Regions from separate parts of the Pseudoalteromonas agarivorans genome, predicted to be linked through region 1. Evidence: predicted binding sites of a transcription regulator. Region 1 holds the regulator's gene; the other holds the start of a gene.
The links. The regulator NrdR, encoded in region 1, represses ribonucleotide reductase genes. The targets are predictions, from matches to a motif close to AAACACNANATNTNGTGTTT.
Positions count from the first base shown of each region.

Region 2: the regulator NrdR is predicted to act here: its motif matches at 9,703-9,722, upstream of nrdA (class 1a ribonucleoside-diphosphate reductase subunit alpha).

Region 1 is NZ_JANIGJ010000006.1:11,495-28,073, reverse strand. It holds gene thrA (bifunctional aspartate kinase/homoserine dehydrogenase I) at 1-2,100, shown strand, start outside; gene thrB (homoserine kinase) at 2,110-3,045, shown strand; gene thrC (threonine synthase) at 3,057-4,340, shown strand; gene glyA (serine hydroxymethyltransferase) at 4,611-5,867, shown strand; gene nrdR (transcriptional regulator NrdR) at 6,233-6,682, shown strand; gene ribD (bifunctional diaminohydroxyphosphoribosylaminopyrimidine deaminase/5-amino-6-(5-phosphoribosylamino)uracil reductase RibD) at 6,685-7,818, shown strand; gene NQT65_RS11640 (riboflavin synthase) at 7,835-8,488, shown strand; gene ribBA (bifunctional 3,4-dihydroxy-2-butanone-4-phosphate synthase/GTP cyclohydrolase II) at 8,518-9,630, shown strand; gene ribH (6,7-dimethyl-8-ribityllumazine synthase) at 9,732-10,196, shown strand; gene nusB (transcription antitermination factor NusB) at 10,212-10,622, shown strand; gene thiL (thiamine-phosphate kinase) at 10,717-11,691, shown strand; gene NQT65_RS11615 (phosphatidylglycerophosphatase A family protein) at 11,688-12,173, shown strand; gene NQT65_RS11610 (ligand-binding sensor domain-containing diguanylate cyclase) at 12,211-15,297, shown strand; gene NQT65_RS11605 (hypothetical protein) at 15,348-16,579, opposite strand, start outside.
Region 2 is NZ_JANIGJ010000001.1:647,738-664,316, forward strand. It holds gene ihfB (integration host factor subunit beta) at 1-48, opposite strand, end outside; gene rpsA (30S ribosomal protein S1) at 114-1,781, opposite strand; gene cmk ((d)CMP kinase) at 1,877-2,587, opposite strand; gene aroA (3-phosphoshikimate 1-carboxyvinyltransferase) at 2,695-3,972, opposite strand; gene serC (3-phosphoserine/phosphohydroxythreonine transaminase) at 3,972-5,054, opposite strand; gene gyrA (DNA topoisomerase (ATP-hydrolyzing) subunit A) at 5,165-7,864, opposite strand; gene ubiG (bifunctional 2-polyprenyl-6-hydroxyphenol methylase/3-demethylubiquinol 3-O-methyltransferase UbiG) at 8,043-8,753, shown strand; gene NQT65_RS02905 (HAD family hydrolase) at 8,753-9,433, shown strand; gene nrdA (class 1a ribonucleoside-diphosphate reductase subunit alpha) at 9,846-12,128, shown strand; gene nrdB (class Ia ribonucleoside-diphosphate reductase subunit beta) at 12,202-13,332, shown strand; gene yfaE (class I ribonucleotide reductase maintenance protein YfaE) at 13,332-13,604, shown strand; gene NQT65_RS02925 (DUF1287 domain-containing protein) at 13,607-14,191, opposite strand; gene NQT65_RS02930 (hypothetical protein) at 14,214-14,693, opposite strand; gene NQT65_RS02935 (tetratricopeptide repeat protein) at 14,733-15,161, opposite strand; gene NQT65_RS02940 (YkgJ family cysteine cluster protein) at 15,374-15,763, shown strand; gene NQT65_RS02945 (TonB-dependent receptor) at 15,888-16,579, shown strand, end outside.

The DNA of each region.
Region 1 (16,579 bases):
CCAGATCAAATTCGTGCTTTTGTAATTAGTTTTGGTGAGCGTGTTAGCGTATCGCTAATGCAAAGTTTATTAAGCTCGCACAATGCACAATACCTTGAAGCAACGCGTTGTGTTGCCTCTACTGGTGGCTACATTGATGCTGAGGCCGACTTAGTAACGAGTAAAGCACGCTTTCAAGCAGTACTTAAAGAAAACCCAGCCACCATTTACATTATGCCAGGCTTTACAGCAAGCAACGAGCAAGGCGAACTTACTACACTTGGTCGTAATGGCTCTGATTACTCGGCAGCTATTGCAGCGGCGTGTTTAGATGCTGAAATTTGCCAAATTTGGACTGATGTTGATGGTGTGTACAGTGCTGATCCGCGCTACATCAAAAAAGCAACTAAAGTTGATTTCTTATCTTATAAAGAAGCGATGGAGCTTTCTTACTTTGGCGCTAAAGTACTTCATCCTAAAACCATTCTACCGTGCGCGAAAGCGGGCGTACCGTGCGAAATTAAAAATACCCATAACCCAGATGCTCAGGGGTCATTAATTGGTAACGACTATTCATCTGATGAGCCAGTAAAAGCGCTTTCTAGCTTGCAAGACTTAGCAATGCTTACCGTGTCAGGCCCTGGCATGAAAGGTAAAGTGGGCATGGCCTCTAAGGTGTTTAATGCTCTTGCGCACGATAACGTATCGATAGTATTAATTACTCAATCATCGTGTGAATTTAGCATTAGCTTTTGTGTGCACGAAAGCGATTTAGCGCTCGCGCTAGAAGCCTTGCAAAGTGCATTTGAACTTGAATTACAAGCAGGCTTAATTGAGCCGGTACAAGTACAACGTAACCTTGCCATTGTCACTTTAGTGGGCGATAACATGCGCGCACACAAAGGTTTAGCAGCACAGTTTTTTGCTTCTCTTGCACAGGCCCAAGTAAACATTGTAGCCATTGCACAGGATTCTACAGAAAGTGCTATTTCGGCGGTTATTGATGGCGAGCTGTGTAACGATGCAGTGAAAATATGCCATGAAAACTTTTTTACGCACGTCCCTTCAATTGACGTATTTTTACTTGGCTGTGGCTTAGTAGGCCAAGAGCTTATTTCTCAGTTAGAGCGCCAGCAAGCGTGGCTTGAAAAACGTAATATTAAGTTAAACCTATATGGCGTTGCCAATTCTCGTCAATTGCATTTAGACAGCGAAGGTATTGCATTTGATGACTGGCAGCAAAAGCTTACAGCATCAGAGCAAGCGTTTGATTTAAATTTAGTTGAGCAGTTTGTAAAACAAAATCACTTAGTAAACCCCGTGCTTGTAGATTGTACGTCTTCTGATGCGCTAGCAGCTCAGTATGTGGATTTTTTAAATGCGGGCTTCCATGTGGTTGCCGCTAATAAAAAAGCAACAACCAGCTCGTATGATTATTACCAAGACTTAATTGCAGCAACACAAAAAAATAATCGCAAGTTTTTATACGAAACAAACGTAGGTGCAGGCTTACCGGTAATCGATAACCTACAGTCGTTATTTGGTGCAGGTGATGAGTTACTTGAGTTTAGCGGTATTTTATCAGGCTCACTGTCGTACATGTTTGGTGCACTAGAAGATGGTTTATCACTTTCTGAGGCAACCATTAAAGCAAAAGAAAGCGGTTTTACAGAGCCAGACCCACGTGATGATTTATCGGGTACCGATGTAGCACGTAAATTACTTATTATTGCTCGCGAAGCCGGCATGAAATTAGAGCTTAGCGATATTGAAGTTGAGTCGGTATTACCACAAGGTTTTGCACAAGGCGACAGCGTAAATGAATTTATGGCTAAACTGCCAAGTTTAGACGCTGAGTTTAACGACCGTATTCAAAGTGCGGCAGCAGAGGGCAAGGTACTGCGTTATGTAGGTACAATTAAAGAAGGTCACTGTAAAGTAGGTATTGAAGCGGTCGATTCATCGCATGCATTAAATGTAATTCGTGATGGTGAAAACGCATTAGCTATTTTAAGCCAATATTATCAACCACGCCCGTTTGTAATTCGTGGCTACGGTGCAGGCTCTGCGGTAACCGCTGCAGGCGTATTTGCCGACGTATTAAAAACATTATCGCGCTAGGAGAGCATTATGATAGAAGTATATGCTCCGGCGTCTATAGGTAATTTTGCAGTGGGCTTTGATGCACTTGGTGCAGCGCTTGCGCCTATTGATGGCAGCTTATTAGGTGATGTAGCCGTAGTAAGCGCCGCAGCAAGTGATGAGTTTGTTTGCTCTGGCGAATATGCGCATAAGTTACCAAGCGATGCGAGCGAAAACCTAGCATATCAATGTTTAGTGCATTTTAGAGCGCACGTTGCGCCAGATATGCCAAGTGTAAAATTAGAGCTTAAAAAGAATTTACCAATTGGCTCAGGGCTAGGTTCGAGTGCGTGCTCGGTGGTAGCAACCTTTGCTGCGCTTGATAAGTTTGCTCAAACCAATTTAAGCCAAGTTGAGCTGATTGAATTAATGGCTGATTTTGAAGCGATAGTCAGTGGCGGGCGTCATTATGACAATATCACCCCGTGTTATTTAGGGGGCTTACAGCTTACAGGCGATTTAATTCCTGATAAGTCAATTGCGCTACCAGTTGATGAAAACTGGTACTACGTAGCGGCGTTTCCTGGGTTTTCGCTTAATACCGCAAAGGCACGCTCGGTATTACCTAAAGAGCTAAGTATGCACGCAGGGGTTGAGTTTGCACAGCGTTTATCGGCATTTAGCAGTTTGTTATTAACGCAGCGTTTTGATGATGCACTGAGCATTATGCAAGACGATATAGCAGAGCCTTACCGAGCGCCATTAATAACAGGGTTTAGCGAAGCGAAAGCAAATTTGCCAGCGCTTGGTGCAGAAATTGTCAGTATTTCAGGTGCAGGCCCTACGTTATTTACAGTGTGTAAAACATTAGAAGCTGCTGAAAAATGTGCGCGGTGGTTAGCGCAAAACTATATAAATGAGCAGGGCTTTTGCCACATTTGTAAATTAGATAACGACGGCACGCGTCAATTAACAGTTTTATAGGATAGGCATTTATGCAATTACATAATTTAAAAGAAGATTCTCAAAAGGTGTCGTTTGTTGAAGCGGTAAAAACAGGGCTTGGGCGTAATCAGGGGGTATTTTTCCCTGAAAGCTTAGCGCCACTCGCCGATGTAGATGCGTTATTAGATATGGACTTTGTTACCCGCAGTAGCAAAATTTTATCGCACCTTATTGGCGATGAATTACCCGCTGATACCGTTGCTCAAATGGTTAAAAATGCGTTTAACTTCCCCGTAAAATTGGTAGAAGTTGAAGACAATAACTATTGTTTAGAGCTTTTTCATGGCCCTACGCTTGCGTTTAAAGACTTTGGCGGGCGCTTTATGGCTGAGTGTTTAGCACAGTTTAATCAAGGCGAAAAAGTCACGATTTTAACGGCAACCTCAGGCGATACTGGCGCTGCTGTTGCACATGCGTTTTACAACAAGCCAAACATAGATGTGGTTATTCTATACCCTAAAGGCAAAATTTCGCTTGCTCAGCAAAAGCTATTTACTACGCTTGGGAACAACATTCATTGTTACGCGGTTGATGGCAGTTTTGATGATTGCCAAGAGCTGGTTAAAAAGTCGTTTTTAGATGACGAAGTTAAATCTACACTTGGCCTTAATTCAGCTAACTCAATCAACATTAGCCGCCTAGTGGCACAAGTATGTTATTACTTTGAAGCCATTGCTCAGCTACCAAAAGAAAAGCGTGCTACAGCGCATATTTCAGTCCCTAGTGGTAACTTTGGTAATGTATGTGCCGCCATGATTGGTGCTGTAATTGGTTTGCCGGTGGGTAAACTAAGCGCGACTACAAATCAAAACGACACCGTGCCACGTTACATGCTTGATAAAAATTGGGCGCCAAATGCCACACTTGAGTCGCTTTCAAATGCGATGGATGTAAGCAAGCCAAATAACTGGCCACGTGTGCAAACAATGTTAGATAATAACTGGTTTAGCTACGATAATTTTTACTCAACCAGCGTGAGCGAAGAAAATACGCAAGCAGTGATGAAAAATATTCAACAAACTGGTTATGTTGCAGAGCCGCATACCGCCATTGCGTACCAAGGTCTTGTAGAGAATAAAGCACCCGGCGCAGCAGGTATCTTTTTAGCAACTGCTCACCCTGCTAAGTTTAAAGAAAGCGTAGAAGAGATTCTAAATATTGAACTTGATATGCCAAAACCACTTAGCGACGCACTTGCTAAACCTTGTTTAGCAAGCGACATTAACCCTGATTATGAAGCGTTACGCACTGAAATACTCGCTAAGTTAGGCTAACTAACTTAGCGTTAAAAAAGCGGCTTTGGCCGCTTTTTTTGTATTTTGAACGCGCTAAATAAAGTATTTATCATTAACTAATTAAATGTAAAAAATAAAAGTCATTTAAATTATTAATGCATTTATAAAAAAATATCATCTTAAAAACGCTGTGAAATAGATTCAATCCCTGTTTAAATATCCTCAACTTAAGAGCGTAGGCAAAGAGTCGTTTAAAGCGTACAATAAAGCCTCTAAAAAACACCATACACGTTGCCCTAGGAGACCCCAATGTTAGAACGTAGCATGAATATTTCGGATTTTGATCCAGAGTTATTTGACGCGATAAACAAAGAAACTGCTCGCCAAGAAGAGCACATTGAATTAATCGCATCAGAAAACTACTGTAGCCCACGCGTACTAGAAGCACAGGGTTCACAGCTTACAAACAAATACGCAGAAGGTTACCCGGGCAAACGTTACTATGGCGGTTGTGAGCACGTAGACGTTGTTGAACAACTTGCAATTGATCGTGCTAACGAGCTATTTGGTTCTGACTATGCAAACGTTCAGCCACATGCGGGTTCTCAAGCAAATGCAGCTGTTTTCTTAGCATTATTAGAAGCGGGCGACACTGTACTTGGTATGAGCTTAGCTCATGGTGGTCACTTAACGCACGGTTCACACGTAAGCTTCTCAGGTAAGCTATACAATGCAATCCAGTACGGGCTAGACGAAGCAACTGGCGAAATTGACTACGCACAGGTAGAAGCGCTAGCACTTGAGCACAAACCAAAAATGATTATTGGTGGTTTTTCTGCGTACTCAGGTATTGTTGATTGGGCTAAATTCCGTGAGATTGCTGATAAAGTAGGTGCTTACTTATTCGTTGATATGGCTCACGTTGCTGGTTTAATTGCGGCGGGTGTTTACCCAAGCCCAGTACCTCACGCGCATGTTGTAACAACAACAACACACAAAACATTAGCAGGCCCTCGTGGTGGTTTAATTATTTCTGCTTGTGGCGACGAAGCAATTTACAAAAAGCTTAACAGCGCTGTGTTCCCAGGTGGCCAAGGTGGTCCTTTATGTCACATTATTGCTGCAAAAGCAGTGGCATTTAAAGAAGCTCTACAACCAGAATTTAAAACATACCAAGCACAAGTAGTTAAAAATGCTCAAGCTATGGTTGCTGTTATGCAAGAGCGCGGTTACAAAATCGTATCTGATAAAACAGAAAACCACTTATTCTTACTTGATTTAATCGATAAAGATATCACAGGTAAAGATGCAGACGCAGCGCTTGGCAATGCAAACATTACTGTGAACAAAAACTCTGTACCAAACGATCCTCGCTCACCGTTTGTTACTTCTGGTTTACGTATTGGTTCACCTGCAATTACACGTCGTGGCTTTAAAGAAGCTGAATCGAAAGAACTTGCTGGCTGGATTTGTGACGTATTAGACAACATCAATGATGAGTCAGTACAAGCGCAAGTTAAAGAAAAAGTTAAAGCAATTTGTGCAAAACTACCTGTATACGCTTAATTGCATAAGCAGCAGTAATTTAGATCACAACAAGGGGCCTGTTTACCTTTCGAGGTTTAATTTGCAGTAGTATGTTTGGTTTTTAGGCAAGGCAGAGTCTATGTAGTGTGGTTACTCCACACAAATAGGCGATAACGCAGCATAAATGCCAAACACGCACTGCCCTCGGGTTCGTCCTAGGGGCGATTTACTCTTTGTTGCTCGGTTTTTACTTAGCCCACTAGGTTACAAACCTCGCGCCGCGATCAAATCACCCCTAGATAGAACAAATTTAATCCTGAAAGGCCAACAGGCCCTATTTTTTTGCTAAGATAAAAGGCCGCTAAATAGCGGCCTTTTTTGTTTTAAAACGGAAGTACCGAGTTATGCATTGCCCATTTTGTACCGCAAAAGATACTAAAGTTATTGATTCTCGCCTAGTCGGCGGAGGCCACCAAGTTCGCCGTCGTCGAGAATGTAACGAGTGTCACGAGCGATTTACTACCTTTGAAGGCGCCGAGTTAGTTATGCCACGTGTAATTAAACAAGATGGCAGCCGAGAACCCTTTAATGAAGATAAACTACTCAATGGCCTTAATCGCGCCCTAGAAAAACGCCCTGTTAGTACAGAGCAAGTGGATGAAGTGGTTAATATTATTAAATCGCAGTTGCGTGCTACCGGCGAGCGAGAAATATCAAGTCACCTTGTGGGTGAGTGCATAATGGAGGCGCTTAAAAAACTGGATAAAGTAGCCTATGTGCGGTTTGCCTCTGTGTATCGCTCGTTTGAAGATATACGCGAATTTGGTGAAGAAATTGCCCGTTTAGGGGAGTAATAATGCAAAACCAAATAACCTTTACTGCGCAAGATGAAATGTACATGGCACGTGCCATCGAGCTTGCAAAGAAAGGGCGATTTACAACCACCCCCAATCCTAATGTAGGGTGTGTTTTAGTTAAAGATAACCACATAATTGGTGAAGGGTTTCATCAATTAGCTGGGCAGGGGCATGCTGAGGTTAATGCTCTTGCTGTAGCAGGTGAAAACGCAAAAGGCGCGACTGCGTATGTTACGCTTGAACCGTGTAGCCATTACGGACGCACTCCCCCGTGCGCAGAGGGTTTAAAAGCCGCAGGTGTAGTAAAAGTTATTGCAGCTATGGTCGACACCAACCCACAAGTAGCAGGTAAAGGGCTAAAAATACTTAGCGATGCCGGTATTGAGGTTGCATTTGGGCTTTTAGAGCAGCAAGCGCGCGCACTTAATTTAGGTTTTTTTAAGCGTATGGAGCAGGGACTTCCGTATGTTACGTGTAAAATGGCGGCCAGCATTGATGGTAAAACCGCGCTTAAAAATGGCCAAAGTAAGTGGATCACCGGCAGCGCTGCGCGACAAGATGTACAATTACACCGAGCACAAAGCTGCGCTATTTTAACGGGCGCCGATACGGTTATTACCGATGATGCTAAGCTCAATGTGAGGTTAAGCGAGTTGCCACAGGCTTTGCCTACCGATTTACCCCTACGCCAACCGGTGCGTGTTATAATTGACTCACAAAATAGGCTTACACCAGAGCTGGCAGTATTTAATATTGAAAGTGAAATAATAATTTTCACTACCAAGGTTGATAAATCAACGCAGTGGCCGCATTTTGTAAGGCATATAGAAGTGCCTCAGCAAAATAACAAAGTTAATTTAACGTCTGTTTTAGCGCACCTTGCTAAGCTGCAATTTAATCATGTTTATTTAGAAGCGGGTGCTACACTTGCCGGTAAAATGACAGAGCTTAATTTAATAGACGAATATATATTTTATCTAGCGCCTAAACTAATGGGGTGCGATGCAAAAAGCTTAGTTAATTTTGCACCGCTAACAGATATGCAAAACACCGTTAATTTGACGTTTAAAGAGTGTGTGAAAATAGGCGATGATTTACGTATAACCGCCACAAAACACATTCCAACCACTTAATTAAAAGAGTAGGGCTATGTTTACTGGAATAATAGAAGCCACAGGCAAAATTGCGCTATTACAAAAAAAACAAGGCGATTTAGCCATTCGCATTCAAAGCGCTAATCTTGATATGAGCGATGTAAAGCTTGGCGATAGCATTGCCACTAATGGCGTATGTTTAACGGTAGTTGATAAGCACATTGATGGCTTTAGTGCCGACTTATCAAACGAAACTATCAGCCTAACTGGGTTTGCAAATTATAATATTGGCCAAACAGTTAACCTTGAAAAAGCCATGCAGCCGGTTTCACGTTTAGGCGGACATTTAGTGTCAGGTCATGTTGATGGCATTGCAACCATTACAGCCATCACTAGTAATGCGCGCGCTACAGAATATTGGCTAAGCACCGATGAAAACTTAATGAAGTACATTCCTTACAAAGGGTCTGTATGTATAGATGGTATAAGCCTGACAGTAAACGCTGTACAAGATAATAAATTTAAATTAACCATAGTGCCGCACACAAGCGAGCAAACCACCATTGCTGATTTTAAAGTGGGCACACGCGTTAATTTAGAAGTCGACCAAATTGCACGTTATTTAGAGCGCCTTATTAAAGGGGCTGAGCAGCCGACTGGCTCAGATATTTCAATGAGCTTACTAGCTAAAGCTGGTTTTGTTAAATAACGACACTGATAACTTACACGAGCAAATTTATGAATTTACACAGCGCACAAGAAATCATCGACGACATTAAAGCCGGTAAAATGGTTATTTTAATGGATGACGAAGACAGAGAAAACGAAGGTGATTTAATCATTGCAGCAGAGCACATTAGCGCCGAAGCAATTAACTTTATGGCCACTCATGGCCGTGGCTTAATTTGTTTAACTATGACGCAAGAGCGTTGTGAGCAACTTGATTTACCGTTAATGGTTAAAAACAATGGCGCAGCGTTTTCTACTAACTTTACTATGTCGATTGAAGCTGCCAAAGGCGTAACAACGGGTATATCTGCAGCCGATAGAGCGCGTACAGTTCAAGCGGCAATTGCAAAAGGCGCCGTACCAAGCGATATCGTACAGCCTGGACATATTTTTCCTATTATGGCACAGCCAGGTGGCGTGTTAACGCGCGCAGGCCACACCGAAGCTGGGTGTGATTTGGCACGTTTAGCCGGCCTTGAAGCCTCATCAGTTATTGTAGAAATCCTCAATGCCGATGGCACTATGGCGCGCCGCCCTGATTTAGAAGTATTTGCTAAAGAGCATGGTATTAAAATTGGCACAATTGCAGATTTAATTGAATACCGAAACCTTAACGAAACCACCATAGAGCAGGTGGCTAAGTGTAAATTACCTACTGAGCACGGTGAGTTTGATTTAGTAACCTACAAAGATACGATTGACGGCCAACTGCACTACGTATTGCTAAAAGGCGAAATTAAAGAGCAAGAACCAACGCTTGTGCGCGTGCACTTACAAAGTACCTTTAACGACATTTTGCTTTCAGACAGAAGTGCGGACCGTAGTTGGGGGCTTTCTGATGCAATGGCTTACATTGCAGAAAATAACGGTGCACTGGTTATTTTAGGTAAACAAGAAAGCACCGAAGAGCTAGAGGCCACAGTAAAAGCATTTGCTGCTGCCGATGCTGGCGAAAATGTTACGCCGCGTAAATTTAAAGGTACATCGCGTACCGTTGGTGTGGGCTCGCAAATACTGGCTGATTTAGGTATTAAGCAAATGCGCTTAATGAGTCGCCCTAAAAAGTACCATGCACTTTCGGGCTTTCATTTAGAAGTGGTTGATTACGTTGAGCCACAATAAGGGCTCAGCTTTTAACTAGTCTATTTTTTTATTTTTATGGTATGATGCGCAGCAATTTTTGCGCAATCGCAACCGCTTGAACATATTTTTAGGGTTATCAAATGAAAATTATTGAAGGTAATAAGTACGCTCCAGGCAAAAAATTCGCTATTGTTATTTCTCGTTTTAACGATTTTATTGGTAGCAGCCTACTAGAAGGTGCTGTTGATGAGCTAAAGCGTACTGGTGGCGTAGCCGATGATGACATTACCGTTGTGTATGTACCCGGTGCAGTAGAGTTACCTTTAGCGGCAAAACGCATTGCGGCAAAAAAAGAGTATGATGCAATCATCGCATTAGGCGTAGTGATCAGAGGTGGTACACCACACTTTGACCTCGTTGCTGGCGAATCTAACAAAGGCCTTGCAAATGTATCGCTTGAGTATGATATCCCGGTTGCATTTGGCGTATTAACCACAGAAAGCATTGAACAAGCAATTGAACGCGCTGGTACCAAAATGGGTAACAAAGGCGGCGAAGCGGCATTAGGCGCGCTTGAAATGGTTAATGTGTTAGATAAAATTTAAGTTTAAGGAATTTTTGTGAAACCAGCAGCAAGACGTAAAGCACGTATCTTAGCACTTCAAGCCGTTTATTCTTGGCAATTAAGTGGCAATTTAATTGCCGATATCGAACAACAAATGTTGATCGAAAACGACGTGACTAAAATTGATGTTGAATACTTTAAAGATTTAGCGCGTGGCGTTGCCGTTAATTATAAGCAACTAGATGAAGCTGTATCTCCGCATTTAACACGTCCATTTGATGATTTAGATATGGTAGAGCGTGCAATTTTACGTTTAAGCGCGTATGAGCTTAAATTCCGTGAAGATGTGCCATACAAAGTAGCAATCAATGAAGGCATTGAGCTTGCTAAAATATTTGGCGCTGAAGACAGCCATAAATTTGTAAACGGTGTACTTGATAAAGCTGTTAAGCATTTACGCAAGTAATACTAACCTTGCTAAAGCGCTCTGCTAAAGAGCTTAGCTTTAACAGTTAGTACACGTTAAAAAGGAGAGCCGGCATAGGTCGGCTTTTTTGTGTATGAAGGAATTTGAATTAATAAACCGCTACTTTAAAGGTCGTGGTATAACTCGTCGTGATGTAAGCCTAGGAATAGGGGACGACTGTGCATTAGTTACCGTTCCGCAAAACTGCCAACTTGCAGTAACAACTGATACGCTTGTATCAGGTGTTCATTTTTTTGATGACATTTCCCCCCGAGCATTAGGACACCGAGCACTGGCCGTAAATCTAAGTGATTTAGCAGCCATGGGGGCTGAGCCTACTTGGGTGTCGGTGGCATTAACCCTACCAAATATTAACCAGCAGTGGATTGAAGAATTTACTGAGGGAATGCACGAAATTGCTGAGTACTTTAATGTACAAATAATTGGTGGCGATACTACGCAGGGCCCTTTAACAGTTACTATATGCGCTAAAGGCACTGTGCCAGAGGGCAAAGCTTTACGCCGTGCAGGTGCTAAAGTGGGCGACTGGGTATGTGTAACCGGCACGCTAGGTGATGCAGGCTTGGCTATTGAATCTCGCAAGCGTGGCCTAAGTATTGAGCCTGAGCACTTAAAGTACATAAATAGCCGCTTTGATTACCCCACTCCACGGGTGGCTGCAGGGCAAGTATTACGTGGCCTTGCTTCATCAGCTATTGATGTGTCTGATGGCCTTATGGCGGATTTAAGCCACATACTTGATATGTCACAAGTCAGCGCCAGTATAAATATTGAAAACATCCCAACCTCAGACGCTATGCGTTCAAGCCTGAGCTTTGAGGCGCAATTGCCGTATATTTTAGGCTATGGCGATGACTACGAATTACTTTTTACTGTCTCTGAAGATAATAAAAGCATGTTGGAGCTTAAATTACGTCAATACGGCGTAGAAGCAACGTGCATAGGGCAAATAAAAAGTGGCGAAGGGCACATTGAGCTTTTACACCACGGTGAAAAATTTAATTTTGAGCAACAGGGCTTTGAGCACTTTGCCAAGGAGCAGGTTTGACTAGCAAAAAACAGTTTAATTTAAAGCGCCCGCACCAGTTATTTGGCCTAGGGTTTGGCACTGGCCTTGCGCCTGTTGCGCCAGGCACCTTTGGTACATTTGCTGCTTTACCATTTATTTTTATGACCATGTATTTTCCGCTATGGCTACAAATCGTGTTTGCCGTGGTTATTAGTATTTTTGGTATTTGGGCGTGTGGCAAAACCGCCGATGATTTAGGTGTGCACGACCACCCAGCTATAGTGTGGGATGAAGTTGCGGGTTATTACATCACGATGATTAGCGCAGCGCTTAGTTGGCAAACCTTACTTGTAGGCTTTTTATTATTTAGATTTTTTGATATTGCCAAACCAGGCCCGATCAAAACGCTCGATAAGCGAATGGACGGCGGCGTGGGTATAATGGCCGATGATGTACTTGCCGGTATTTTTTCGCTTATTTGTTTGCAAGCGTTAATAAAAGCAGGTTTACTACCCTTTTAATTTTTGTGTTTTATTTGTTTAACTAGGTGGCAGCGAAATGATGCGATTTTTACTGGTATGTGTACTTATGTTGTGTGCCATGCCAAGTTGGGCTTCTATTACTGATTACGTTGTTAAGCAATGGAATATCAAAGATGGCTTGCCCTCACAATCGCTCAAAAGTGTTGTGCAAGATCAGCAAGGCTATATGTGGGTCGGAACGCAATTTGGTCTTAGTCGCTTTGACGGCACAACTTTCACTAATTACAACACACAAAATAGTCCTTTTTTGCCAAGCAATGGTATTAATAAACTGCTCATAGATAGTAATGGCTATCTGTGGGTGGGCACTAAAAGTGGCTTGGTGGTCATAAACCCGCAAACGCTTGCCGCACAAGAATTTAATATTAAAGGCCCAGTTAGAGACATATTAGAAGATGCCAAGGGCAGCATTTGGATAGCAGCTAATGGGCTTTATTATGTAGACCGCAACCAAGTTGATTTACGTGATAAAGCGAACGAACTCGTTCCTATTGTAAATGCTACTGTGATCACCCAAATAGTGGGGTCGGTTAGTCAAATGGCGCTTTCTCCAGAGGGGATTTGGCTTGTCAACGACCGTCATTTACTACGCTTAACTAAAAGCGCCTCTGATTTTTCAAAACTCAGGTTAGAATTAACAGCTAAGGTGTCATTGCCTGAGCGGTTAGCACAAACCATTGTTCATGATCTGTCTTTTTTAAATGGTAATTTATATTTAGCCTCTGAACTGGGTGCCTACTTTTTAGATTTAGACGATGAGCTAAGACCTTTTCCGCTACCGAATGCGAATAACTCAGCTGTGTATAAATTTATGAGCGACACCAATGGTGGCTTATGGGTTTCTACGTATGGACGACTGCTTTTTAGAGCTAAGTCGGGTGAGTGGCAATGGGTTGAGCCAAGTCAGCTAGATCAAAGTATTTGGTTTGCCGATATTTACCGCGATAGCCAAAATAATATTTGGCTTGCAAGTTTTAGCGAAGGCTTATGGCTTGCACACGAAGGGCGTATAGAACGCCACTCTGCTTTATCGCAAATGACAGAGGCCGTTATGGCAATCAGCCAAGCGCCCGATGGTAATTTATGGGTGGCAAATAAAAGTGGTATTGGGTATTTCGATTTAAATAAAAACTTTGTCAATAAAATACCCAGTGCGCAATTTGGCCGTGCAACAGTACACGACTTACAGTTTGATGGGTCGCGTTTATATATAGCGACCGGACGAGGGCTGTTTTTTTACGAGCAAGATAAACTATACAGTTTTCCTGGCAGAGCCCTGCGCGACAATCCGGTATTCGCTATTAGCCCATCAAGCAAAGGTGGTTTTTGGATAGGTACAGGGCGTGGCTTGTATAGGCTAAGTTATGGCGGGTTAACACCCTTTGCATACAATGCCTTTTTAGGCAGTAAATTTATAACGTATGTGCTCGATAAAGCAAACTTTGGTGTAATAGGGACCAGTAAAGGGGCGTATTACTTTACTGACCGTGGCATTGAAAAAATAGGTGACCAAACTTCGCTCGAAAGTGCATACATCACCAGCGTATTACATATAGATGGTGTAGGTATTTTAATTGGCTCGCTTAATGACGGCTTATTTTACAGAAGTTTACAAGGGCATTGGCGACAGTTAGATGCAGCCAACGGCTTACCCTATGGCTCTATTTTTAGCCTAGAGTATGACGAAACCTATAAGCGTGTATGGGTAAGTACCATGAAAGGTGTTTACCGTATGCCAGTAGCGCAATTTAAATCAGAGGTGTCGAGCTTAAAAGTGGAAGAGGTTATTTCTTCTTTTGATAGGCAGCTCGATGGTAAAGCAAGCCAGTGTTGTAACGGTTTAGGACACGATGCCGTTGCCATGACCGATTATTCAATTTGGTACCCAAGCTTACAAGGCATTGTAGAAATACCTAAAAATACCGAGCTATTTGGCCTAAATGTATTAAAGCCTAAAGTAGAAACACTGACCACACCACTGCGCGCGTTAACTACCGCAGCATTGGGCGAAAAGCCTTTACTAGATACTGACGAGCGCGACATAACGTTAAAGTACACCGCCATCGATTATTATGCGCCAAATAGTATTGAGTTTAGATATAAGTTAAGTGGGTTAGATAGTGATTGGCGCTATGCTAATGCACGCCGAGAAGCCATTTATACAAATTTACCGGCGGGGTCATTTTTATTTGAGCTTGAGGCAAAACGCCAAGGCGAAGATTGGGACAGAGCGCAAACTGTCGAGTATGCATTTGTAGTACCGCAGCGCTTTGACGAAACTATTTACTTTAGATTGCTAATTGTTAGTGGCTTTATTTTACTGTTTTACTTTATTTTTTGGGTATTTAGAGCGCAAGAGCGCCGTAAGCAAGAAGTACTCGAAGCCCTGGTAACAGAGCGTACATTAGAGCTGCGCCAAGCTAACGATAAATTAGGCCAAGTAAACTCACAGCTTAAACTAGTTAGTCACTCAGATGAGCTTACAGGGCTACGTAGCCGCCGCTTTTTGTTTGATCAGCTCCCTAAAGATATTGAGCACTTCCAACGTAATGCACAGTCTTTACAAGCGCAAGGTAAGTCACTTGTACTGCTTATTATCAACTTTGATAACTTTAGCCGTATAAACGATGCGTATGGCCCAATAGCAGGAGATAGCTGCTTACAACAAATGGCAGCGTTACTTAATTCGCGTACCCAAGGCTCTGACTATGTAGCACGCTGGAGTGGGGATGAGTTTTTATTATTGCTGCGCGATTTTAAGTGCAACATGATTGACAGCTATGCCTCTGATTTATGCCAAGCAATCGCATTAAATTCGTTTCAATTACCAAACGGTAAAACAACCAATATTACGGCTTCATTGGGGTGGTCTTTTTACCCACTGCCGCTTTTAGGTGGGCAAGTAATAAGCTGGGAAACGTCGATAAACTTAGCCGATATAGCGCTTCATCAGGTTAAAAAACGCGGTGGTGACGGTGTCGCAAATATTACGTTTGATAAACAGTTGGATGCGTTTGAGTTTGAGCAAAATTCGAATGTAGATCAGCAGCTGGGTATTTTACAAAGTAATGGCTTAGCAGATATTAAAGTGTGGATGCGATAATGCCCAACCTACAAAAGTAGGCTAGGCATGGTGAGGGTAACGCTATTTAATTACTGGTTTAGCCACGCTGGTAAAATAGCCACTGATTCAGGAGCACTAAATGCCATACTTGCATCGGCACTTATATCTCCCCCTGCGGTACTTAAAATATTATTAAAGCGCATAACTACGTTGTTAGACTTTTCGGCAACGTATAAATCGGTTCCGCTATACATAATATCAACAGGGTTTCCTAATAATGTATTGGGCCCGCTAATCGTCGCGCTTATATTAACTAACCCCGAGGCATTTGCGGTATTATTTAATACATAAATTTTGCTATCGTCAGCAACGGCTGCGCTGCCTACATCAGAAAGTATTAACGCACCACTTAATGAGTCGTAATCTATTCCATGAATATTGGTAGGCCCTGCTAGTGCTTGTGAATTATTGGCAGGTGTAATTAATCTATCTTCTGTACTTATTGTGGTCTCGCCACTTAGTAGCTTATTTTTAACTTGATCAAATACCGCTACAGTGCCATTAGTTAGCGCAACAAAAGCGCGGTCAGTGTTACTGTCGTAATCAACATCCCACGGGCGTGCATTATTGGCAAAAGTTAAGGTCATAAGAGGCGATACATCGCCGGTGCCACAGCTTGAAAATATAGCAATGCTCGGCGTGGTTTCATTATTTTCAGCCACAAAAATCATTCCACTATCGGAGGCAATATCTAATCCTTTAGGTGAAATAAGGCCTGTATTGCTTCCTGAAATCAGTCTATCTTGGCTGGCGTTAAATGTTTCGCCATCACGGTTATAAGCCACTTTAGTAGAGATGACGATTCCGCCCATTCCTGTACTGGCATTATCGAATGTTGCGTAGCTATTACCTGCTTTATCAAAGCTAACGCTTTCTATCGTTTGGCTTGCATTATAGCTTGCAAGTTCGCTACTTAATGTTGTATTTAAACGGCTAATTTGGCCTGTTGTATCACCCGCAGTACTTGGATTACTGGATACGGCTACGCCTAATAGCGCCATATTAGGCTCAGTACTATCTGATATATCAGCCATTGAGCTTTGAGTTAGCGTGTTAGTAATTGACTCTGGCTTAGTAGACGCAGTACTTAAATCGGGCGCTATATCGCCACTTTCCCCGGCAAATATATTACTAAACACTAAAATTGCATCGTTTGATTTTTCGGCCACACGTAAATCGCTACCCTCAAGGGTAATATCTACAGGGTTGCCTAGCATAGTCGCAGGGCCTGAAATACTGCGTGCAACAGATGTATTACCTT
Region 2 (16,579 bases), on a different contig from region 1:
GTGTGCGTGCTGTTCGGCAAGTGTTTCTATCAGTTCTGACTTAGTCATAGCGTTTCCTTAAAGAGAATAGTGGAAGGGCAAAACTGCCCTTCCAATTAAAAACTAATTAGTAATTAGTCTTTTTGTGCATTTGCGAAAGCAGCTGCCATTGCGTTTTCAAACACTGGCTCTTCTTTCTTAAGCTTCTCTAGTACTTCTTTCTCTTCTGCTTCGAAAAGAGCTTTAACAGATAAGCTTAAAGTGCGGTTCTTACGATCAACGCCAACGTATTTAGCTTCGATTTCGTCGCCTACAGAAGCAACAGTTGTTGCATCTTCAACGCGCTCTTGAGCGATATCAGCTACACGGATGTAACCTTCAACACCTTCGATAAGCTCTACAGTTGCGCCTTTCGCATCAACTTCAGTCACTTTACCTTTAACAATAGCACCTTTTTTGTTTGCATCAAGGTAGTTATTGAACGGGTCAGCTTCGATTTGCTTAACACCTAGAGAGATACGTTCACGCTCTGGGTCAACTTGCAATACGATAGCAGTGATTTCGTCGCCTTTCTTGAATTCACGTACAGCTTCTTCGCCAGGCGTGTTCCAAGAAATGTCTGAAAGGTGTACAAGACCATCAATACCACCGTCAAGACCAATAAAGATACCGAAGTCAGTGATTGATTTGATCTTACCAGTAACTTGGTCGCCTTTGTTTTGTAGACGAGCAAATTCCTGCCAAGGATTAGCAATACATTGCTTAAGACCAAGAGAAATACGACGACGTTCTTCGTCGATTTCAAGAACCATAACTTCAACAGTGTCACCTAGTGAAACAACTTTTGAAGGGTGGATGTTCTTGTTAGTCCAATCCATTTCAGAAACGTGAACTAGACCTTCAACGCCTTCTTCGATTTCTACGAAGCAACCGTAATCAGTAAGGTTAGTTACACGACCAGAAAGCTTAGAACCTTCTGGGTAACGACCAGCGATAGCTGCCCATGGATCTTCGCCAAGCTGTTTAAGGCCTAGAGATACACGAGTTTTATCTTTGTCGAATTTAAGAACTTTAACTGCGATTTCGTCGCCAACATTAACGATTTCTGAAGGGTGCTTAACACGCTTCCACGCCATATCAGTGATGTGTAGTAGACCATCAACACCACCAAGGTCAACGAATGCACCGTAGTCAGTAAGGTTCTTAACGATACCTTTAACTTCTTGACCTTCAACAAGGTTAGCAAGAAGCTCTTCACGTTCTTGTGAGTTTTCAGATTCGATAACTGCACGACGTGAAACAACAACGTTGTTACGTTTTTGGTCAAGCTTGATTACTTTAAATTCAAGCTCTTTACCTTCAAGGTGAGTTGTGTCACGTACTGGACGAACATCAACAAGTGAACCAGGTAGGAAAGCACGGATTGAATCAACTTCAACTGTGAAACCGCCTTTAACTTTACCGTTGATAACACCAGTAACAGTCTCTTGCTCTTCACATGCTTTCTCAAGACGGATCCACGCTTCGTGACGCTTCGCTTTCTCACGAGAAAGGATAGTTTCACCGAAACCGTCTTCGATTGCATCTAGTGCAACATCTACTTCGTCGCCTACAGCAACTTCTAGTTCACCAGCAGCATTTTTGAACTGCTCTGCAGGGATAGCACTTTCTGATTTAAGACCAGCATCTACAAGTACAATGTTATTCTCGATAGAGATTACTGTACCTTTAACAATAGAGCCTTGCTCTGCTTCAAAACCCTTTAAGCTTTCTTCAAATAACTGCGCAAAATTTTCTGACATACGAATATACGTCTCATATATTAATACCAATAAGCAACCATGCTGCATGGGGTTGTTAAAATAGCACTGGCGTCCTGCTGGTGCATAAAATGTGTTTAGCTTCGTTTAGGAAGCTTGCCTTGTGAGATAGCAATATCTACTAAAGTTATAACTTTATCAAACACTTGCTGAGCATTAAGCTCGCTTGTGTCTATTTCAATTGCATCATCAGCAGGAACAAGCGGCGCAACGGTGCGATTCATATCGCGCTCATCACGAGCTTGAATGTCCTGTAATAGACCACTTAGTGTAACATCAAGGCCGCGCTCATTCAACTCAACATAACGTCTGCGCGCGCGTTCTTGTGCACTAGCGGTTAAATATATTTTTAATGGTGCGTCTTGAAAAACCACGGTGCCCATATCTCGGCCATCAGCAATTAAGCCCCGTTCGGTTTTAAACGCACGCTGGCGTCGAAGTAACGCTTCACGTACACGCGGTAATGCAGCCACTTTTGAAGCAGCTGCCCCAACCTCTTCATTACGAATTGTCGAGGTTACATCTTCGCCTTCTAAAATAACTTTTCCAGCATTAGTTTGGCTATCAACCAAAAACTGCACATCTAAGTTTGCAGCAAGCGGGACAAGCGCTTCTTCGTTGTCTAATGCTATTTGGTGATGAAGTGCGGCAAGGGATAATACACGGTAAATTGCGCCGCTATCCAATACATCCCACCCCAATTTGTCGGCTAACAAGCGACAAACAGTTCCTTTACCTGAACCACTTGGGCCATCAACGGTGATTACGGGCATTAATAACGCCTGCATTTAAAACCTCCTGCAATGCACACCTAAATAAAACCGCGATATTATACGTCACTTCTGCAAATAGATCCGCTTTAGTGTGTAACTTTTTATAATTATTTATAAAAAGCCTACTCACTCACTGATGCTAAAACCTTGAAAAAGGTTGGAAAAGTTTTATATGTACACTTAGGATCGTTGATTGTAATAGGCTTTCCGCCTACGGCAACCATTGCAAAACACATCGCTATACGGTGATCGTCATACGTATCTATAGCCACATCATTGAATGCACTAGGTGGTGTAATTTCGATAAAATCTTCACCCTCTACAACCTCGGCACCCACTTTACGAAGTTCAGTTGCCATAGCATATAAACGGTCGGTTTCTTTTACACGCCAGTTATAAATATTGCGAATAGCCGTAGGCCCTTTAGCAAATAAAGCAACCGTAGCAAGTGTCATTGCCGCATCAGGGATAGCGTTAGCGTCAATATCTACACCTTTTAATTCACCTTTACGAACAACTAAACGCTCGTCATACCATTTTATTTCAGCGCCAACTTGTTCCATCACTTTAGCAAAACCAATATCACCTTGAACTGATTTAGCGCCCACGCCTTTAATTTCAATTTCGCCACCGGCAATAGCCGCTGCCGCAACAAAGTAAGACGCTGATGATGCATCACCCTCCACCATAATACGCTCTAGTGATTGGTATTGTTGGCCGCCTTTAACTTTAAATGTTGTATAGTCGCTGTGCTCAACAGTCACCCCAAAACGCGCCATTACATCTAACGTTATATCAATGTAAGGCTTAGATACCAAAGTACCCTTAATGGTAATTTGCGTATCACCACTAAATAAAGGGGCAGCCATTAGCAATGCTGTTAAAAATTGGCTAGAAATACTGCCATCAATTTCAACAGTACCGCCTTTAATTTGCCCACCAATTATTTTTAGTGGTGGGTAGTCTTTATGCTTTGTGTAGGTAATATCGCCGCCGAGTGCTTGTAGCGCATCGACCAAGTGCCCTATAGGGCGCTCTTCCATTCGCGGCTCACCTATAAGCTCATACTCCCCAGCTACAGCTGCGAGTACCGCGGTTAAAGGACGATAAGCAGTACCTGCATTGCCTAAAAATAAAGGTTCACTTGGGGTTTTAAATACACCGCCAACCCCTTCTACGGTTGCCACAGTGCGATCATCATTAAGCGTTACGTTAACACCTAGTAGTTTTAATGCACCCAACATATGGCGAATATCATCGCTATCTAACAGGTTTTCTACAACGGTAGTCCCTTGAGCCAGCGCTGCTAATAATAAAATACGGTTTGATAGGCTTTTAGACCCTGGTAAGGTAACACTGCCATTTACACGAGAAATAGGCTCTAAACGAAGTTGTTCCATTAGCTGTGCTCCTGTGCAAATGCCGCCATAAAGTCAACCAAGGCTTGCACACCTGCAAGTGGCATTGCGTTATAAATACTTGCGCGCATACCGCCTACAATTCTGTGTCCTTCTAGGGCAAGTAAGCCGGCTTCTTTAGATTGCGTTACAAACTTTTCGTTTAAACTTTCATCGTTTAGCCAAAACGGTACATTCATACGCGAACGACAATGCGTCGCTACTTTATTAGTATAAAAAGGCGATTCATCAATAAAGTCATAAAGCAGCTTAGCTTTAGCAATATTTTGTGCTTCCATTGCCTTAACGCCACCGTTTTGCTCTAGCCATTCAAATACTTCGGCCGCTAAATACCATGCAAAAGTAGGCGGTGTATTAAACATGCTGCCTTGTTTTGCTTCAAGTGCGTAATCTAAAATGCCAGGTTTAGCTAAACCGTCACGCTCAAGTAATGTTTTGCGAACAATAACAATAGCTATACCTGATGGACCTATATTTTTTTGTGCACCAGCATAAATTAAATCAAATTTATTTACGTCAATTTCGCGCGACAAAATAGTCGATGACATATCAGCAATAATAGGCGCTGTTGGGTGACTAGGCACATCAAAAATCTCTAATCCGTCTACCGTTTCATTTGGGCAGTAGTGAATGTAAGATGCATCTGCAGGTAACTCCCACTGCGCCACTTCTTTTATAGAAAACAGCCCGTTTGCGTCATTTCTAACGTTGATTGAGTGGGTTTGAGTAAATTTATTAGCTTCGTCAGTGGCACTTTTAGACCAAACGCCGTTCTCGCAGTAAACCGCTGTTTTACCATTTTGATGTAAATTTAAAGGCACAGCACTAAATTGACCGCGGCCACCACCGTGCATAAATAACACTTCAAATTCATCGCTAATGTTCATTAAACGACGAAGGCTGGCTTCGCATTTTGCAGTAAGCGCTAAAAAATCTTTACTACGATGGCTTATTTCCATCACAGATACGCCTAAGTCTTGCCAGTCTAAAAATTCTTTTTGTGCTTTTTGCATAACAGCTTGTGGAAGCATAGCTGGCCCCGCACAAAAATTATATTTACTCATTACCTTTGCCTCATTCCAGTAATTTAAACTCTTTTGATAAACAAAAAAGGATTATTAATTTTTTTCAACATGATTAAAAAAAGCGGCCTTAGCCGCTTTTTCAATTTCAGTTATTCAGAAGGTGGATTATCATCCGTTGCTTCTTCATTTACTGTATCAACCGTTTCAACGTCTTCAATATCAACTAAGTCACTGTCTGTAACTTCAATCTCTTCGATACGTTGTAAACCAACTACTTGCTCTTCGTCAATAGTTCTGATCAAAATAACACCTTGGGTGTTACGTCCAACCGTCGATACTTCATTAACGCGGGTACGTACTAGCGTACCACGGTTTGAAATAATCATTATTTCGTCGTTGTCGTCAACTTGTACAGCCCCAACTACTGCGCCATTACGCTCACTCACCTTAATAGATACAACACCTTGTGTTGCACGGCTCTTAGATGGGTAATCTTCAAGTTGAGTACGTTTACCGTAACCATTTTCAGTCACAGTTAAAATAGCACCGTCAGACTTAGGCACAATTAACGACACTACGCGTTGGTCGTCGGCCATCTTAATACCACGAACACCGGTAGCAGTACGACCCATAGGGCGAACACCTTTGAAACGAATTTCAGGGTTGCCTTCTTCGTCAAGTACCGGGTTGCCGTTTTCATCAACAACAGCAGACTCTTCCGCTTCTTTAAAGCGTACCACTTTACCTGCATCAGTAAACAACATAATTTCGTTGCTACCGTCGGTAATATCAACCCCAATTAGGCTATCGCCTTCGTTAAGGTTTACCGCAATAATACCGCTTGCACGTTGACGGCTGTATGCCGTTAGTGGTGTTTTCTTCACAGTACCAAATGCAGTTGCCATGAAAATGTATTTATCTTCTTCGTACTCGCGTACAGGTAAGATAGCAGTAATGCGTTCATCATCTTCAAGTGGTAGTAAGTTAACAATCGGCTTACCGCGAGCGGCGCGACTAGCCAGTGGTAACTGGTATACTTTAAGCCAGTACAAACGACCCGCAGTAGAGAAACATAAAATGGTATCGTGGGTATTAGCCACTAAAAGACGCTCGATGAAATCTTCATCTTTCATCTTCGTTGCTGACTTACCTTTACCACCACGGCGCTGCGCTTCGTAATCAGACAATGCCTGATACTTAACGTAACCTTCGTGCGACAGGGTCACAACAACATCTTCTTCGTTAATTAAATCTTCAAGGCTAATATCGTGCGCTGCCGCGTTAATTTCTGTACGACGCTCATCACCATATTGCTCTTTAATTTCAACTAGCTCATCACGAATAACTTCCATTAAACGCTCAGGGCTACCTAAAATGTGTAGTAGCTCAGCAATTAAATCTAACAGCGATTGGTACTCTGCTAAGATTTTTTCATGCTCAAGACCGGTTAGTTTGTGTAAACGTAAATCAAGAATTGCTTGTGCTTGCTGCTCAGAAATATAGTACTGACCATCGCGAATACCCAGCTCACTTGCCAGCCAATCTGGGCGTGCTACGTTGTCTTCGCCTGCTTTTTCAAGCATAGCTTGTACGTTACCTAAATCCCATGGGCGAGCTGTTAAGGCTACTTTAGCCTCAGCTGGGGTTGGCGATTTACGAATAAGCTCAATAATTGGGTCGATGTTGGCAAGCGCAATTGCTAAACCTTCAAGGGTATGAGCACGGTCGCGCGCTTTACGTAAATCAAATACGGTACGGCGTGTAACCACTTCACGGCGGTGAATAACAAACTCTTCAAGCATTTCTTTTAAGTTGAAACACTTAGGTTGGTTGTTAATTAATGCAACCATATTCATACCAAACACAGTTTGTAACTGAGTTTGTGAATATAAGTTGTTGAGGATAACTTCACCTACATCACCACGTTTGATCTCAATAACGATACGCATACCGTCTTTATCTGATTCATCACGTAGTGCGCTAATACCTTCAATTTTTTTATCTTTAACAAGCTCAGCTATTTTTTCAATTAAGCGTGCTTTGTTAACCTGATAAGGAATTTCGTGCACGATAATGGTTTCGCGGCCTGTTTTTTCATCGGTTTCGATGTCGGCGCGTGCACGCATGTACACTTTACCACGGCCGGTTAAATAAGCATCTTCAATGCCTTTTTTACCATTAATAATGGCAGCCGTTGGGAAATCAGGACCCGGAATGTAATCCATTAATTCATGAATCGTTAAATCAGGGTTTTGAATAAGCGCTAAACAACCATTAACCACTTCAGTTAAGTTATGTGGTGGAATGTTTGTTGCCATACCTACCGCAATACCTGAAGAACCGTTAACAAGTAAGTTAGGCACTTTGGTTGGTAAAACGTCAGGAATTTGTTCGGTACCGTCGTAGTTAGGAACGAAATCAACCGTTTCTTTTTCAAGATCAGCTAATAACTCATGCGACATTTTTGCCATACGTACTTCTGTATAACGCATTGCCGCTGCTGAATCACCATCAACCGAACCGAAGTTACCTTGGCCATCTACAAGCATATAACGTAGTGAGAATGGCTGTGCCATACGCACGATGGTGTCATAAACTGCACTGTCGCCGTGTGGATGGTATTTACCGATTACGTCACCGACCACACGGGCCGATTTTTTGTAAGGCTTATTCCAGTCATTACTAAGCTCGTTCATTGCAAACAAAACGCGGCGGTGAACAGGTTTTAAACCATCACGTACGTCTGGTAATGCACGTCCTACAATTACGCTCATTGCGTAATCAAGGTAGGAGTTTTTTAACTCGTCTTCAATATTGACTGGCAGAATTTCATTGGCGAGATCAGTCATTTGATATCACATTCCTTCAGTATCAGCTCTTAGCAACCCGGTATTAGGCGCCAAGAGTATTTGTTATTATTTCTAAGCGACCATGCTATCACAATTAATTTAAATTTACAGGCGCAAAACTTTGCGATTTATCAATTTAGCCCTATATAATGGCCTCAGATTGACGAGGAAGTATTTTATGACCGAACATCAAAATGTAGATAACGCAGAAATAGCAAAATTTGAAGCCATTGCAGAGCGATGGTGGGACCAAGACGGAGAGTTTAAACCTCTTCACGAAATTAACCCATTACGATTAGACTTTGTGGCTAACAAAACCCAAGGCTTATTTGATAAAGAAACACTCGATGTAGGCTGTGGTGGCGGCATTCTTAGCGAAAGCATGGCACGCATGGGCGCACACGTAACCGGTATAGACATGGGGCAAGAGCCACTCACCGTAGCAAAGCTTCATAGCCTAGAAACCGGTGTAAATGTTGACTATATAAAAGTACCTGCAGAAGAATTTGCAACCCAGCACCCTGCTCGCTTTGATGTAATAACCTGTATGGAAATGCTAGAGCACGTACCTGACCCTGCTTCTATTATTCATGCAGTCGCAGAGCTTGCCAAGCCAGGGGCTGATGTGTTTTTCTCAACCCTAAATAAAACGCCTAAAGCTTACTTGTTTGCTATTGTAGGTGCTGAAAAGCTGTTAAAAATGGTGCCTGAGGGCACACACGATCACAACAAATTTATCAAACCTGCACAACTTATTGCATGGGCTGAACAAGCCGGTTTAAAAGTACGTGCCAGTGCTGGCCTGGGCTACAACCCGCTTTCTAAGCAGTATTCATTAAATACAGATGTGAGTGTTAATTACATTCTTCATTTTGAGAAGTTAGCATAATGGCTAGCTCTCATACCCCCTTAACTCCTTTTGAGTACGACGCTTTCTTATTTGATTTAGATGGCACCTTGCTTGATACAGCAGACGATTTAGGTGCTGCTTTAAATGCTGTACTTAAAAGTGAAGGTGTTACGCAAGTTACGCCTGAAGCTTATAGAAAAGTAGCGTCTAATGGCGCCGGCGCACTACTTGAACTTGGCTTTAAAGCGCAATGGGCATCGCAACCACAAACTGAACGTATAAAACAATTAGTCAGCCACTACAGCCAAAACCTAGCGACACACACCCGCTGCTTTGAAGGCATAGAATCATTACTCATAGCCCTTGATAACCAAGGTATAAAATGGGGAATAATGACTAATAAGCCAGGGTTTTTAACCGATCCATTAGTGGCTGCTATACCCGCTTTAAAAAATGCACACGTTGTGATCAGTGGCGATACCCTCACCGAGGCTAAACCATCACCTTTACCCTTACTACACTGTACAAAACTGATGAACGTAGATCCTAAACGTTGCTTATACATAGGTGATGCTCAACGTGATATAGAAGCAGGTAAAGCCGCAGGTATGCACACAGCAACAGCGCTTTGGGGCTATATACCAAGTATTGATGAGGCCAAGGGCTGGGAAGCCGATTTTAACTGGCACACCCCTATTGATGCTTTTAACCATATATAGTGCCATGTAAATTTTTAAGCACTATATATTGTGATTGTGTTAGTTTTTATGCAAAGCTTGATGATAAAAAAAGCAGTCGAAATTTATTTTCAAAATGCATAAATTTAGCAGATCATTAGTTGATTTTTAGCTATTTCAACTTAAATGATTGTTCGAAGGTGAGTGACTACTAACACAAATACGTTATCCCAAAGTTATCCACAAATAGGGGCAATTATGTCCCTTGCAAATCAGCTCAGACCACACTATCTTGTGATCTCTAAATTGAACAACACCAGATATTGTGGCCAAATGTTATTCAATTAAATTCGCCAATACGGTGAAACTTATAATAAATGAATACGTACCTTGCTTTGGCGAGGTATAAAGCATTGGTCAAAATACACAATTCCCAAGGAATACAGGCAAAGCTATGAACCAACAGTTATCTGTAAGCAAGCGTGACGGGCGTAAAGAGCCTTTAGATCTTGATAAGATCCATCGCGTTATTGAATGGGCCGCCGAAGGTTTAAACAACGTATCGGTTTCACAGGTTGAATTAAAGTCACACATTCAATTTTACGACGGTATTCGTACAAAAGACATTCACGAAACCATCATTAAAGCAGCAGCCGATCAAATTTCAAAAGAGTCGCCTGACTACCAGTACTTAGCTGCCCGCTTAGCTGTATTCCACTTACGTAAAAAAGCGTATGGCCAGTTTGAGCCACCACGTTTATTTGACCATGTTACAAAAATGGTTGAAGACAAACGCTACGACGCTCATTTACTCGTTGATTACACAGAGCAAGAGCTTGATGAGCTAGATGCTTATCTTGATCATTCGCGCGATCTTAACTTTAGCTACGCAGCAGTAAAGCAGCTTGAAGGTAAATACCTAGTACAAAACCGCGTAACGGGTGAAATTTACGAAAGCGCTCAGTTTTTATATATCTTAGTGGCTGCGAGTTTATTCTCTGACTACCCGCGCGAAACACGTACTGATTACATCAAACGTTTTTACGACGCAGTATCGTTATTTAAAATATCTCTACCAACGCCAATTATGTCAGGTGTCCGTACGCCTACTCGCCAGTTTAGCTCGTGTGTATTAATTGAATGTGGCGACAGCCTTGATTCAATTAACGCTACATCGTCTGCAATCGTTAAATACGTATCACAACGCGCAGGTATTGGTATTAATGCTGGTCGAATTCGTGCTTTAGGTAGCCATATTCGTAACGGCGAAGCGTACCACACAGGTTGTATTCCTTTTTATAAGCACTTTCAAACAGCTGTTAAAAGTTGTTCGCAAGGTGGTGTACGCGGCGGCGCTGCAACTTTGTTCTACCCGCTTTGGCATCTAGAAGTAGAGAACCTACTTGTACTTAAAAATAACCGTGGTGTAGATGACAACCGCGTTCGTCACCTTGATTACGGCGTACAGTTTAATAAACTAATGTACTCTCGTTTAATTAAAGATGACTACATTACATTATTTAGCCCATCAGATGTGCCTGGCCTTTACGATGCATTTTTTGAAGACCAAGCTGAGTTTGACGCACTTTACGTAAAATACGAACAAGACGAGTCTATTCGTAAAAAACGTATTAAAGCCATTGAGCTTTTCTCTATGTTTGCACAAGAGCGTGCAAGTACAGGTCGTATTTATTTACAAAATGTGGATCACTGTAATACACACAGCCCATTTATTTCTAAAGTTGCGCCAATTCGCCAATCTAACTTATGTTTAGAAATTGCATTGCCAACTAAGCCACTTAACAACGTAAATGACGAAGAAGGCGAAATTGCGCTTTGTACACTTTCTGCGTTTAACTTAGGTGCAATAGAGTCACTTGATGAGCTTGAAGAGCTTGCTGAACTTGCAGTACGCGCACTTGATAACTTACTTGATTTCCAAGACTACCCTGTACCGGCGGCTAAAAATGCAACTATGGGTCGTCGTACGTTAGGTATAGGCGTAATTAACTACGCTTACTACCTTGCTAAAAATGGTAAGCGTTACTCAGATGGCAGTGCTAATGCACTGACTCACAAAACGTTTGAAGCAATTCAATACTACTTAATGAAGGCATCAAACGAGCTGGCTAAAGAGCGTGGCGCGTGTCCTAAGTTTAACGAAACAACGTACTCTCAAGGTATTATGCCAACTGATACGTACAAACGTGACTTAGATAAAATTTGTGATGAGCCACTGCACTTAGATTGGGATTCGTTACGTGCCAGCATTAAAGAGCACGGCATGCGTAACTCAACACTTAGCGCATTAATGCCTTCAGAAACATCGTCGCAAATCTCTAACGCAACTAACGGTATTGAGCCACCACGTGGTCACATTAGCGTTAAAGCAAGTAAAGACGGTATTTTAAAACAAGTAGTTCCTGAGTACGAACGCTTAAAAGATAACTACGAGCTACTGTGGGATATTCCATCAAACGATGGTTACTTACAGTTAGTGGGCATAATGCAAAAGTTTATTGACCAAACTATTTCGGCCAATACTAATTATGATCCAAACAAATACGAAGGCGGTAAAGTACCTATGAAAGTCTTATTAAAAGACTTACTAGGTGCATACAAGCTTGGTGTTAAAACACTTTACTACCATAACACCCGCGATGGCGCATCAGATGCACAAGACGACACTCCAGAAGTGGAAGATGATGATTGTGCAGGCGGCGCGTGTAAAATTTAATAGTTAAACTTAAAGCGGGCTCTTTGCCCGCTTTGTCCTGATAGTTTTAGTGATAGTTTTTTGAGTGATAGACATGTCTTATACTACTTTTAGTCGTAACCATAATGATCAAATGCAAGAGCCAATGTTTTTTGGCCAAACCGTTAACGTTTCGCGTTACGATCAACAAAAATACCCTATTTTTGAAAAATTGATTGAAAAGCAACTTTCGTTTTTTTGGCGTCCAGAAGAAGTAGACGTAAGTAAAGACCGTTTAGACTTTCAAGCATTACCAGAGCACGAAAAGCACATATTTTTAAGTAACTTAAAATATCAAACGCTGCTTGATAGTGTACAAGGCCGCTCGCCAAACGTTGCCCTACTCCCTATTGTGTCTATTCCTGAGCTAGAAACATGGATAGAAACATGGGCATTTAGTGAAACTATTCACAGTCGCTCTTACACCCACATTATTCGTAACGTTACACAGTCACCAGAACTTATTTTTGATGACATAGTTAGTAACGAAAAAATTAGCGAACGTGCTGATGCGGTAACCACCTACTACGATGATTTAATCAATGGTGTGTCGCTTTACAACCTGTATGGCGAAGGCAAGCACGAAATTAACGGTCAAACCGTTGTAATTAGCTTATTTGATCTTAAAAAGAAACTTTACCTTGCCATGATGTCGGTAAATATTCTTGAAGCCATTCGTTTTTATGTCAGCTTTGCATGTTCGTTTGCCTTTGCTGAGCGTGAATTAATGGAAGGTAACGCTAAAATCATCAAGCTAATAGCACGTGATGAAGCACTTCACCTGTCGGGTACGCAGCATATTTTAAACATTATGCAAGATGGTAAAGACGACCCAGAAATGGCGATTGTTGCCGCGCAGTGCCGTGAAGAAGCCATTAAAATGTTTGTTGAAGCCGCAGAGCAAGAAAAAGAATGGGCAGAGTACTTATTCAAAGATGGCTCTATGATTGGTTTAAACAAACACATTTTATGTCAGTATGTTGAATACATTACCAACGCACGTATGACCGCCATTGGCCTGCCTGCGCAATTTGAAAACAACAGTAACCCAATTCCATGGATCAACTCATGGCTTGTGTCTGACAATGTGCAAGTTGCACCGCAAGAAGCTGAAATTAGCTCATACCTTGTAGGTCAAATTGACTCACAAGTAGATGCCTCAGAATTTGGTGACTTTGATTTATAATGAGTGACAAACCCACTGCAAGTATAACGCTTGCAGATAACAGCCAGTGTATAGAATTTAGCACTGGCTGCCCTTCTGTTTTACACTGCTTAGAAAACCAAAAAATAGACGTAGCGTATCAATGCCGCGAAGGCTATTGTGGCGCGTGCAGAGCCACGTTAGTCTCAGGCCAAGTGCACTATAACGAAGAGCCTTTAGCGTTTGTACGCGAGGGAGAAATACTGCTGTGCTGCTGTAAGCCAAACGGTAATATAAGTATTAATTTAAAATAAATTTACTGCGTTTTATTCAAATGCTGTGGTTCAAACCGGTAGTGCCCCGTGATTTTATAATCAAAAAGCATATCGGTTTTTTCTGCCCCGCGGCCAATGTTATGTACAATTAATGGATTGCCAGTTTGTACTGAACGCTCATTAACTACCATCCCTATATGTGGCAGGTTACCCGGTAACATCCAAGTCACTATATCACCTGTTTTATACTCTTCAGGGCTATCAGATAATACTAACGCACGACCCTGTCTTTTAAAGTAGGTTTGTAAGTTAGGCACTCTGCGGTGGTCTATATTTTTATCGGGTTTGGTCAGTCCCCAAATACGCTTTGAGGGGTACAGAGTAAAATTGTCACGCATGTCTTCGTGTACTAACTGTTGTAAATCTATACCTAACTGGCGATAAGCACGAATTATCACATCGGTACACACCCCAATATTACTTGGCACGTCACCTCCTGGGTAACTTATTGAACGATAACTCCCATCATACGTAACTTGGTGTGTTGTTCGCTGTATTAATGCAGCAGTTATGTCTTCTTCAAATGAATTAGCTAATACACTAAAATATAACCATACATTAGCCATATTCTGTTCCTTGTAAAAAAATTTATAATGCATCCAGTACATACTCAGGCACATTTATTTCCTCGCCTGAATTTATAAAGTGAGTATCGAGCGAATAAGCCATAATTTCAAGCGGTGCATTGTGATAACCAAAGTGCTTAATTTCATTCATATAGCGCTCTATAAAGGCTAAAGCACCAAGATTTTGCCACTGCAATACATGCACTAATTCATGAAAATGTACGCGCAAGTTATCAACACTTGTCGGCAACAAGTAGTAAGTATTTTTATAAGTTGTGCCGCTGACTTTCATATCAATAAAATCACCCAGCCCCATGGCACGTAAAGCAGCAAAATCGGGCTTGGGTATTTCATCGATTACAACATAAAAGGCATTTTCCAAAAATTCAGTTGGGTAAAAACCTGCAAACTGTGCTGTAAATTGAGTGCAGCACACCCGTTTGTATTTATATTTATGATTTACCTTATCAATCCATTGCTCGATTGCGGTTAACATATCCATATTCCAAACCTCATTAAAATCGCGACTAACTAGGTTTAATTAACCTTCTTCTTCAGTCAGTGACTCAAGTAAATCATGAATTTCAGCTTTAAGCGCTTTATCTTCAATTTTATTAGCGCTTAGCTTGGCATTTTTTAGGCTTTTAATCGCTTCGTTTTTTTGTCCAAGCTCTATTTGTAGAGTTGCCATTGAATAAGCAACCGACGACATATGATCTTTATTATTGATTGCAACCGACTTTTGTAGCGCTTTTTCGTATGTGGTAATTGCCTCTTCAAGTTCTTCGGTAAAGTCAGCTAAGGTTTCCCACTGTACAGGGTGATCTTTTGAAGTATTCTCGTTTTCTTCACAAATAGCTTTGAGCCTAGAAAATAATAATTCAAACCTTTTACGGTCGTTTCTATTTGCAGCTTCCATCAGTTGCTCTGCTAAATCATGTACTGCTTTATATACTTTGGTGTTCATCATCAGGAACTATCCTTAACTGGTCACTAAACTAACTATTTAGAGGCGCCCTAATCTTATTAGAACGGCTAATTATTTAGGTGTAATAATACATTATTAATAGATAGCGGGTTGGAATTAAAAGTGTGGTTTTAAAATTATATATAAAAAAGTAATCCACGTTAGTTACAGTGATACACTGAGAAACTAATGGACACCTAATATACTGGCTACAAATGAAAGAGTGCAACCAATGCGGTAAATGCTGTATTAAATACGGTGGGGGCGATTTAAGTGCAACCGTACAAGAAATTGAAATGTGGGCACTGTTTAACCCAGAGATTTATCAATATGTTAAAGATGATGAAATTTGGTTTGATCCAAAAACGCAAATGCGACTCTCCACTTGCCCCTTTTTAGAAATAGCGCCCAAAAAAGAGCCCTCCCATAAAACAATGTATACCTGTAGCATTTACCTAGATAGGCCAGAAGATTGCCGCCATTATCCAAGCCTAGTGTCAGAAATGATACGTGATGAATGCGAAATGATAGAACCTATCGATGTAAAAAACCAAACTAGAGCACAACATAAGCTTAATATAATTATGCTTGATAGCCGCTCTTAATCAGCTTATCTTATTTGCGTGTTTATTCATCGAAAAACATTAAGCTATAGTATAACATTGTTGATAAGTCAAAAACGCGGTGTTATATTATATCACAAAATAGTAACCGCGAACCTTTAAGACAATGACAAAGTTAACATTAATTTCCTCTGCAGTTTTTTCTGTTTTATGTTCCCATTCAGCACTTGCTGCTACCGTTACCGGTAAAATAACAGACGATAAAAACCAACCTATTGAAAACGCAGCTGTACACGTACATGGTAAAGACCAAGGTGTAAGAACCAACGCACAGGGCGAGTTTTCTATTGATGTAGACTCTCAAAGTCAATTGCATGTAAGTAAAGACAACTTTATAGACTCGCGTATTGCGGTAAATGAAAACTCAAACAATGTAACGGTTTCGCTTACCCCTACCTCGGTAGAAACCGTTGTTGTATATGCCTCTGCACTGCATAAAAATAGCTTAGAAATGATTTCGCCGGTAAGCGTTTTATCAGGTGATGAGCTTAAAAACAAATCAAAAGCGACCCTTGGCGAAACACTAAAGGGCTTACCAGGTGTTAATGCCAGTTACTTTGGTCCGGTGTCATCAAGCCCTATTATCCGTGGTTTAGATGGCCCTCGCGTTAAAATTACCCAAAACGGTTTAGATGCCAGCGATGCATCACGCATTGGCCCTGACCATGCAACATCAAGTGACAGCTTAGCAGCTGAACAAATTGAAGTATTGCGCGGTCCAAGCACCCTACTTTATGGCTCAGGTGCAATTGGTGGTGTGGTAAATGTGGTTGATAACCGTATTCCAACGAGCAATTT